One region of the Streptomyces sp. NPDC091280 genome, then DNA from elsewhere that is predicted to be linked to it. Evidence: riboswitches for the same ligand, from Rfam matches in the RefSeq annotation. Region 1 holds a riboswitch; each other region holds the start of a gene.

Region 1 (3,267 bases):
CATAACGTCATGTACGTCCTGTACATTTCTTACAGATGCCGAAGGAGGGGTACCCATGACCCGACCGTTCGCCCGCCACGTCCTGCCCGAATTCACCGAGCGCACCAGTTCCGGGCACCGGACGCTCGACCCGTACTCGAAGCTGCTGGAGGAGCGGATCGTCTTCCTCGGGACACCGATCGACGACATCGCGGCGAACGATGTGATGGCCCAGTTCATGCACCTGGAGTACCTGGCACCGGACCGGGACATCTCGCTGTACATCAACTCGCCCGGTGGCTCCTTCACCGCGATGTCGGCGATCTACGACACGCTGCGGTACGTCACCTGCGACGTGGAGACGGTCTGCCTCGGCCGGGCCGGCACCAGCGCGGCGGTGCTGCTGGCGGCGGGCACCCCGGGCAAGCGGGCGACGCTGCCGGGCGCGCGGATGGAACTGCGTCAGCCCTCGCTGCCCGAGCCGATCCACGGACAGACGAGTGATCTCGCCATCCAGGCCGAGGAGTTGGCGCGCACCCGGTCCCAACTGGAGGCCGTGCTCGCGCTGCACACGGGCCGGACGGCGGAGCAGGTCGGCGCGGACATCGAGCGGGACCTGCTCATGGACGCCCGACAAGCCCTGGAATACGGGCTGGTGGACCGGATCGTGGCGACCCGCAAGACCTCGTTCACCGAGCCGGGCGGGGAGTGAGCCGCGAATGCTGCCGCCGGAGCTGCCGCCGCTGCCCGCGCTGACGCGTGCCGAGGGCGAGTTGATCGACCGTTATCTGGACGTGGCCGACCTGCTGGGCCGGATCAACCCGGCGCACCACGGGGACACCTATCGCGGACTGCGGGCCGCCCAGGCGCTGGTGGCCAAGGCCACCGAGCTGCGGGACGCGCTGGCGCTGATGCACCAGCGGGGCGAGACCGAACTGCACGCGCCCACCCTCGCGCGGGCGCTGCGCGTGCTGGACGGCGAGCGCCGCACGGCCCGCGTCACCATCCCCGCGCCCTCCGACAGTTGACGGACCCGCGGCCGTCCAAAGCGGGGTCGAAACGGGCCGAACGGCGTACCCCCGATCGGTGGAGTCGCCGCTCCGCCCATGCGGCCGTCCGGCCTGCGCACCACGCGTAGGCGGAGGGCGGGGCGAGGTGTTCCGGTGCTGGTCCGAGGGCTGCGCGCCCTCGACACGCCTTCGAACACCGCTGCGTTCACCCGAACGGGTGGGTGGTGAGTAACCCCACAAATCCCCGATTCCGTTGGGCTTTTCGGACATTCATAGGTGAAGATCCCTGTCTGACGACAAGACCCCGCCGCAGCGGCGGGGCGATCCGGGCGGACGCCGAGTCCTGCCGCCGCCCGGATGACAGGTCGACAGGATTGCATCGGCAGGAGTGGAGGACCCAAGCACGACGGGTCGCCGGGACGGTCACGCCATGACCGGGTCGAGCAGCCCTTGGGGTGAAGCCGCGAGTGTGCGGCCGGGCAACTTCGCCAGCCCGAATCCGACAGGTCATCCTTCACAGGCGGCTGACGAAGGGTTGCGCATGACTGCGCTCAATCGTGTCCCGTCGCTGATGGTCCGGGCCGGTACGGCTTCGGCCTTCGCCATCGCCGCCGTGGGCGGTTCCGTCGTGATCCCCGGTGTCGCCTCCGACGCCGCGGCGGCGACACCCGCGACGAAGGCACTCCAGGTCGCGGCGTCCAAGAAGGGCGCCCCGTACAGGTACGGGGCCACCGGACCGGGCCGCTTCGACTGCTCCGGGCTCACGCTGTACTCGTACAAGAAGGCGGGCAAGAAGCTGCCCCGTACGGCGGCCCAGCAGTACAACAAGACCCACCACATCTCGGCCGGGAGCCGCAAGGCCGGGGATCTGGTCTTCTTCCACTCGGGCTCCAGCGTCTACCACGTCGGCATCTACGCCGGCGGCGGGAAGATCTGGCATGCCCCGAAGACCGGGGACGTGGTGCGGTTGCAGAAGATCTGGACCAAGAGCGTCTGGTACGGCCGGGTCAGCTGACCCGCGTCGAAAACTCCCGAGGGGGTGGCGGTCTCCTGACGGACCGCCACCCCCTCGGGTGTACCGGCGCACTCAACACCTCGTGCTACGGCTCCTGTTGGCCCGCCGCGGTGACCGGCCGGGCCGGGACCGTCCAGGGCACTTCGATGGAGACCGTCTTGCCGCCCTCCAGGGTGGGCCTGACCCTGAGCCTGCCGCCGCACTCCGCGGTCAGCCAGCGGATGATGACCATGCCCCGGCCGTTGTCCTGCTGGACGGCGGCCGGCAGGCGTTTCGGGAAGCGGGGATGGCTGTCGGTGACGCCGATGCGCAGCTGTTCGTCCCGCTCCAGCTCGATGTCCACCGTGAAGGTGGGCGACTGTCCGAAGGTGTGCTGCACGGCGTTGGTGGCCAGTTCGGACACGATGAGGCGGATGGTGTCGGCGACCTCCGTGTCCGCCGGCAGTCCCCATTCCACGAGGGTCCCGACCACGTAGGAGCGGGCGGTGGAGACCGAGGCGGGATCGCTCGGCAGAGTGACGGATGCTTCCAGATGGTCTGCCATGGCGCGGTCGTCCCTTTCCCGCGGGACCGGTGTCCGACACGGAGCGGATGGTTCGAGTACGGTCCCGGACTGGTGCTTCTTCGCCAGACTGCCATTACCGCGTCGCCAACGGTGCCGATCCACCAAGATATGCATATATCTGTCGCTCAAAGCGGTGAACTCTGCGAACCCAGACTCTATTTGGGCGGCTCGGAAGGAGTAAGGAGAAACCCATGCAGTACGGTCCCGCGGTGCGCCGCCGGAAACTGGGCGCCGAACTCCGCGCGCTGCGTGCGGACGCGGGGCTCACCAGCGGTGAGGCGGCCCGGCTGGTCGGCTGGCACCAGTCGAAGGTGAGCCGCATCGAGACCGGCGCGAGTGGCGTGAAACCGCCGGACGTCCGCTTACTCCTGGACGCCTACCAGGTCGGCGACACGCACCTGCGGGACATGCTGCTCGTACTGGCGGGCTCCGAGGACGGGGGCGGTCGGCACCACTGGTGGCACGCCTACCGCGGGGTGCTGCCGCCCGCCTACCGGGACTTCATCAGCCTGGAGTCACAGGCCAGCACGATCCGCACCCTGGAGACCTCGGTGGTCCCCGGACTGCTCCAGACCCCCGAGTACGCGCGGGCGGTGACCCGGGCCGCCGTGGGCGGCCTCGACGACGAGGGGCCGGAGCGGCTCGACGCGCTGGTGCAGGTGCGGCTGGCCCGGCAGGACATCCTGCGGGCGGATCCG
Region 2 (3,267 bases), on a different contig from region 1:
CTCCAGATCGCCGCCCTCGCACCCGAACCGCTCAAGGCGATCGTCACCGTCTGCTCCACCGACGACCGCTACGACAACGACGTGCACTACACGGGCGGTTCGGCCCTCGCCGTCGATCTGCACGCCTGGGCCGCCACCATGCTCGCCTTCGCCGCCCGGCCGCCGGACCCCGAGTACGCGGGCCTGGTCTGGCGCGACATGTGGATCGAGCGCCTGGAGCGGATCGACCCGTTCATCCACACCTGGCTGTCCCACCAGCTCCGCGACGACTACTGGAAGCACGGCAGCGTCCGCGAGGACTACGGCGCGATCCGGGCGGCCGTCCTGGCGGTGGGCGGCTGGCACGACCCGTACCGCGACACGGTCCTGCGGCTCGTCGAACACCTCCCGCCGGACCGGGTGCGCGGCCTGATCGGCCCGTGGTCCCACCAGTACCCGGACCGGGGCCTGCCGCCGGGCCCCGCGATCGGCTTCCTCCAGGAGACCCTGCGCTGGTGGGACCACCACCTCAAGGGCATCGACACGGGCGTCATGGCGGAACCCGCGCTGCGGGCCTACGTCAGCGACTCGCATCCCCCGGCCACGGTCTACGACACGCTGCCGGGCCGCTGGGTCGGCGAACCCGCGTGGCCCTCGCCGCGCGTGAAGACGACGACGTACGGCCTCCGGGGCGCGCCCGTGCCGGTCCGCTCCCCCATGCACACCGGGCTGGACGCGGGCCGTTTCTTCCCCTTCGGGAACGATGCGGACCTGCCTCCCGACCAGCGGGACGAGGACGCGCGGTCGGCGTGCTTCGAGTTCGAGGTGCCGGCCGAGACGTGGGTGCTGGGGCGGCCGAGGGTGCGGCTGCGGCTGACCTGCGGGGTGGAGCGCGGGCAGGTGATCGCGCGGCTGTGCGATGTCGCCCCGGACGGTGCCTCGACGCTGGTCACCCGGGGGGTGCTGAACCTGTCCGCGCGGCACGGCCGGGACCGGGCGGTGCGGTGGACCCCCGGTGCCACGGAGGACGTGACGTTCGAGCTGAACGGGATCGGGCACGCGTTTCCGCCGGGCCATCGGATCCGGCTCGCGGTGTCGTCGGCGTACTGGCCGTGGGTGTGGCCGCAGCCGGGGTCGGCGGCGGGGTTCACCCTGGACCCGGAGGGCAGTGCGCTGGAACTCCCGGTGCGGGAGCGGGAGTTGACCGACGACATCCGCTTCGAGGAGCCGGAGGAGGCGGCGCCGCTCGGGGTGCACCACCCCGTCACGCTGGACGAGCCGCGGCCCGAGCGGCTCGTCGTACGGGATGTGGCGAAGGGCGAGTGGCGGCTGGAGGTGGACCCCCGGTACGGCGGCACGCGCAGGTATCCGGACGGCCTGGAGTTCACAGAGGACGGGCGGGAGACGTACACGATCGACGAGGCGGACCCGCTGTCGGCGCGGACGCGGTCCGACTGGTCGATCCGGCTGCACCGGCCGGAGCAGGCCTGGGACACGACCGTGCGCACGCGGTCCGAGATCGCCTGCGACGAAACGGACTTTATTACCTCGAACGAGGTGATCTGCACCGAGAACGGTGAAGTGATCTTTCACCGCACTTGGGAGAAAAGGATTCCGAGAACTGCCAGTTGAGGATGAATGCCCGATTTGCCGCGCTTAATCCTCCCGTGAGTTGGGTCACGCATTTCTGTGTGCGACCTGTGCCCCGATTCGTTCGCGTTTCCCCTTGCGGCGATTGACAGTTGACCCTTGGCTCGCGCAAAGGATCAAGTGCCCCATACGCCTCAGATCAAGGTCAATAGGGGTCAGGTGTGATTCCGCCACTTGTTCCGGACATGTGCTCTCGCATACGTTCCCGGCCTGTCGAGCGGAACGCCGAATCCTGCCGCCGCCCGGCATCCCAGTCACGAACTTCTCGCACGGCAGGAGCGGGGGACCCAGGTAAGTCGCCGGACCGGTCGGCACGACCGGAACGGCTAGGGGTCAAGTCACGTCCGCAAGGGCGCGGCCGGGCACCTCCCAGCCCGAACCCGACAGCTCACCTCGCAGGCGCCGGAGAGGAACCTCGTCATGCCTGCAACCGCTCAGTCCCGCCGCGCCCGCCTCGTCCGCCGCCTGGTCGTCGCCGGTACCGGTGCCGCGATCCTCGCCCTCCCGGTCGTCGGGGCGACCACCGCCTCGGCCGCCACGACCTCGTCGACCACGCTCGCCGGGTACCCCAACACCCTCGACGGGTGGATCCGCGAGTCGCTCGCGATCATGGCGCAGAAGGGGATCCCGGGCACGTACAACGGGATCTACCGCAACGTGATCCGTGAGTCGTCCGGCAACCCGTACGCGATCAACAACTGGGACTCCAACGCGGCGGCCGGCACCCCGTCGAAGGGCCTGCTCCAGGTCATCGACCCGACGTTCAACGCGTACCACGTGGCCGGAACCTCGTTCGACCCCTACGACCCGGTCGCGAACATCACCGCCGCGTGCAACTACGCGGCGGCGGTGTACGGGTCGATCGACAACGTGTACGGCGCCTACTAGAGGTCCGCGCGTTCGCCGTGACGGTCAGGAGCCGCCCGCGCGGTTCTGGTTCCTGATCATCACGTACACGATTTCCCTCATGATGCCCGCCAGCGTGAAGTACTCGACGCCGTTCAGGGTGATGGGCGGCGCCGTTCCGGCGTTCACCAGGCCGTGGATGAAGTCGGAGATGTGGCCCCAGTTGTTCTCCAGAACGACGTTGTCCGCGCCCATCGCGTTGCCGACCCCGTTGCGCAGGTTGTCGGTCACGAGATTGCGGACGGTGCCGAACCGGGCGGCCTCCGACAGCGCCTGGATCAGGCGGACCATGTGGCGGGCGAGGGCCGTGCGCTGTTCGTTGGTCCCGTTGAGGGCGTTGACCATGTCCGCCACCGCGTTGACGGCGTTGTTGAGCTGGCCGCCGCCGTAGGTGAGGGTCGCGCGTTGCGTGCCCCCGGGGATCGTGGCGTAGTTGCCGGTCCAGGGCAGGCGCAGGGGTTGCGCGATGCCCATGATGTCGGCGGCGGCGTTGTTGGCCGGATCGTCGAAGAACCGGTAGCCGTGCGGCTCCCAGAACCCGATCACATAGAGGCTGCGCGCCCAGAGGAAGACCCGCCCCACAAGCAGGTTGTTGCGGTTCAGGTTGATCCCGATGATCTCGTTGCCCGTGGCGGTCGTCTCGCCCACGGCATTCGCGTACGTATGGCCGGCGTAGCCTCGCAGCTGGTCGATGACGGCCGTGTAGGACTGCGCGGCACTGGTCCGGCCACC
Region 3 (3,267 bases), on a different contig from region 1:
ACGAGCGGGTACGCGGAGACCAGCTCCTCGTAGTACTCGGTCATCTCGGCGGCCGAGCGGGACTTGCCCTCGAACTCGTACTTGCCGTCCTTGTAGAACTCGGACGCGGCGACGTCGAGCGCGAGCGCGATCTGCTCGCCGGGGACGTAACCGGCCTGCTTGATGGCCTCGATGATGAGGTCGAGGGCGGCGCGGTTGGACTCCAGGTTCGGGGCGAAGCCGCCCTCGTCGCCGAGGCCGGTGGACAGGCCCTTGGTCTTCAGCACCTTCTTGAGGGTGTGGTAGACCTCGGCGCCCCAGCGCAGCGCCTCGGAGAAGGACTCCGCGCCGATCGGGGCGATCATGAACTCCTGGATGTCCACGTTCGAGTCGGCGTGCGAGCCGCCGTTGAGGATGTTCATCATCGGAACGGGCAGCAGGTGCGCGTTCGGACCGCCGAGGTAGCGGAACAGCGGGAGGTCGCTGGCCTCGGAGGCGGCGTGCGCGACGGCGAGGGAGACGCCGAGGATGGCGTTGGCGCCGAGCGAGCCCTTGTTGTCGGTGGCGTCCAGGTCGAACATGGCCTGGTCGATCAGGCGCTGCTCGGTGGCGTCGTAGCCGACGAGCTCCGGGCCGATCTGCTCGATGACGGCGAGGACGGCCTTCTCGACGCCCTTGCCGCCGTAGCGGTTGGGGTCGCCGTCACGCAGCTCGATGGCTTCGAAGGCGCCCGTGGAGGCGCCGGACGGAACGGCGGCACGACCCGTGCTGCCGTCGTCGAGGCCGACCTCGACCTCGACCGTGGGGTTGCCTCGGGAGTCCAGGATTTCCCGGGCTACGACGACGTCGATGGACGGCACGAGCATCTCCTTCTTGGGATCTGACGCGGCTGCGGCACCACCGCAGCGGCTCTGCGAGACGAGCCTAACCGGCTCGGGGCGATTGGCCATCCGGTCGGCCGTCTGATGGACAGAACCGAGAGTAAATTGTTTCCGAACGGAACAAAGCGCTTCGCCAAAGGGCGCACAAAATCAGCGGGACGGCACAAAAAAGCCCCGCCCCGGTGCGTACGGGGGAACACGCACCGGAGCGGGGAGCCCGTGGGGGACGGGGGTGACCCTCACGAGGTCTCCATGGTGGAGTCCACGGATGTGAGGGCGCTGTGGTTCAGCTGAGAGCTACTTAAGGTGCAGCTGCTGACCCGGGTAGATGAAGTCGGCGTCGTCGATGATGCTCTTGTTCAGCTTGAACAGCTGCTGCCAGCCGCCCTTGACCTTGTGCTTCTCGGCGATGGAGCTGAGGGTGTCGCCCTTGACGACCTTGTACTCGCCGTCACCCTTCTTGACCTTCTTGCCGGTCGGGGTGGTGACGGTCTTCTTGACCGCGGGGCGCTCGGCGGAGCGGGAGGCGGTGGTGTCCGTGGTGGAGCGCTCGGTGGTGCTCTTCGAGGAGCTGGAGCCGCTCGACGAGCTGGAGCTGGAACCGGAGTACGCGGCGCTCGACAGGCCGGTGCCGCAGACGGGCCAGGCGCCCTTGCCCTGGGAGGCGAGGACCTTCTCGGCCACGGCTATCTGCTGCGACTTGGAGGCCTGGTTCGCGGTGGCGGCGTAGGCGGTGCCGCCGTACGCGGCCCACGTCGAGGCGGAGAACTGGAGACCGCCGTAGTAGCCGTTGCCGGTGTTGATGGACCAGTTGCCGCCGGACTCGCACTGGGCGACCGCGTCCCACTCGGAGGCGGTGGCGGCGGAGGCGCTGCCGGTCGCCATGAGCGGGGCGGCGATGGCGACACCGGTCACGCCGGCGAGCGTGGCGACACGAGTGGCCTTGGACGGACGGCGGTGCTTGCCCTTGCTGGAAAACAGCATGGAAGATCCCAATCCCCTCACCGACGCCTGCGAGGTGAGCTGTCGGGTTCGGGCCGTGTGAGTTGCCCGGCCGCGCACCTCCCGGTGCGCGACTTCACCCCAAGCCGGTTCCGGACGTCTCTCGACTCCCGGGCCCGGCACTTACCTTGGGTCCCCCGCTCCTGCCTACGGCGCTTGACGCGACGACTGTTCCCGGAGGCCGCTGGCAGGACTCGGCGTGTGCGGCAGCCGGGGCTCGTGGTGACGAGCGGCCTTGACCGTAGACAGGGAATCGGCGGAATTTCAAAGACGATCAGGGCTTCTGAGACTCATCCCACACTTTCACCAAACCGGACATTCGGCTCGAAGTGTGACGTGAACTCCCGCTGTTTTGCTGCTACTTTCCGCCCGTTTCGGCACTGACGTCCAGGGTCTGACCGGCGACGATCGCGCCCGGATCGGCGCCTATCACCTTTTTGTTCTCGGCGTACAGCGCGCGCCATCCGCCGTCGTAGCCAAGGGAGTCGGCGATGGAGGCGAGGGAGTCGCCGGCGCGGACGGTGTACGTCTTGGGCGTCGCGCTCTCGTCGACGCTCTCGTCGGCACTCGCGCCGCGGTGCTTGCCGGTGCTCTGCTGCTCGACGCCCGCGTCCGCCGAGTCGCCGAGCGCGCCGGTGTCGACGAGGCTCGACTTGCCCACCGCCTGGCCCGAGTTGCCCGATTCGTCGAATTTCGGCGATGCGGTGGCGGAGCTGTCATCCGTCGAAGAGGGGGTGGACTTGTCGGACTTGGCGGGGTTGTCCGTCGCGGAGGGGGTCGGGCTCTGCGTGTCACCGGTGGAGGAATCGGACGAATCGGAGGGAGTCGACTGCGTGTTGCTGGAGTCGGACAGCCCGAACGATCCGGAAGCGCCGGCGGAGTCGTCGGAGTCCGTCGAGCCCGAGGAGTCCGTCGCGCTGCTGGAGGGCGAGTCGCTCGCGAGGCCGGTGTCGACGTCGGTCGAACCCGAGGTCGTGGTGAGACCGGCGACCAGCGCGCAGGTGACCCACTCGGAGGTGCCCTTGGCGTCGAGGATCTTCTCGGCCACGGCTATCTGCTGGGAACGGCTGGCGAGGTCGGCGGTCGGCGCGTAGTCCTGCCCGCCGTACTTGTCCCAGTCGTCCTGGGTCACCTGCAACCCGCCGAAGTGGCCGTTGCCGCTGTTCTCGCTCCAGGAGCCGCCGGTCTCGCACTCGGCCACCTTGTCCCAGGTGGTGCCGTCGGCGGCGTTCGCGGCGGCGGCACCGAGAAGCGGGATGGCGATGGCGGAGCCGGTCACACCGGCCGCGACGAGGATCGCCGGAGCCTGGCGGGGGCGACGGTGACGACCGTTCCCGGAGAGCATGCGGAGGCCTTTCGCGTGACGGCGGGGGAACCGCGCGACGGGTGCTGCGGGGCGCCGCGC

What was found. A riboswitch is a leader RNA that binds a small molecule or an ion and turns the genes downstream of it on or off. The one in region 1 is predicted to bind cyclic di-AMP.
Region 2: another riboswitch for cyclic di-AMP. It lies ahead of ACIQPR_RS35385 (transglycosylase SLT domain-containing protein); the one in region 1 lies ahead of ACIQPR_RS38775 (C40 family peptidase).
Region 3: another riboswitch for cyclic di-AMP. It lies ahead of ACIQPR_RS03915 (transglycosylase family protein); the one in region 1 lies ahead of ACIQPR_RS38775 (C40 family peptidase).

What each region holds. Positions count from the first base shown of each region.
Region 1 is NZ_JBIVUZ010000015.1:191,405-194,671, reverse strand. Features, by position in the region: gene ACIQPR_RS38785 (ATP-dependent Clp protease proteolytic subunit) at 56-691, shown strand; gene ACIQPR_RS38780 (hypothetical protein) at 699-1,007, shown strand; cyclic di-AMP (ydaO/yuaA leader) riboswitch at 1,346-1,527, shown strand; gene ACIQPR_RS38775 (C40 family peptidase) at 1,531-2,004, shown strand; gene ACIQPR_RS38770 (ATP-binding protein) at 2,090-2,548, opposite strand; gene ACIQPR_RS38765 (helix-turn-helix domain-containing protein) at 2,761-3,267, shown strand, end outside.
Region 2 is NZ_JBIVUZ010000013.1:181,084-184,350, reverse strand. Features, by position in the region: gene ACIQPR_RS35390 (CocE/NonD family hydrolase) at 1-1,611, shown strand, start outside; cyclic di-AMP (ydaO/yuaA leader) riboswitch at 1,843-2,046, shown strand; gene ACIQPR_RS35385 (transglycosylase SLT domain-containing protein) at 2,050-2,517, shown strand; gene ACIQPR_RS35380 (ribosome-inactivating family protein) at 2,542-3,267, opposite strand, start outside.
Region 3 is NZ_JBIVUZ010000001.1:840,888-844,154, forward strand. Features, by position in the region: gene eno (phosphopyruvate hydratase) at 1-845, opposite strand, end outside; gene ACIQPR_RS03915 (transglycosylase family protein) at 1,158-1,844, opposite strand; cyclic di-AMP (ydaO/yuaA leader) riboswitch at 1,854-2,027, opposite strand; gene ACIQPR_RS03920 (transglycosylase family protein) at 2,221-3,207, opposite strand.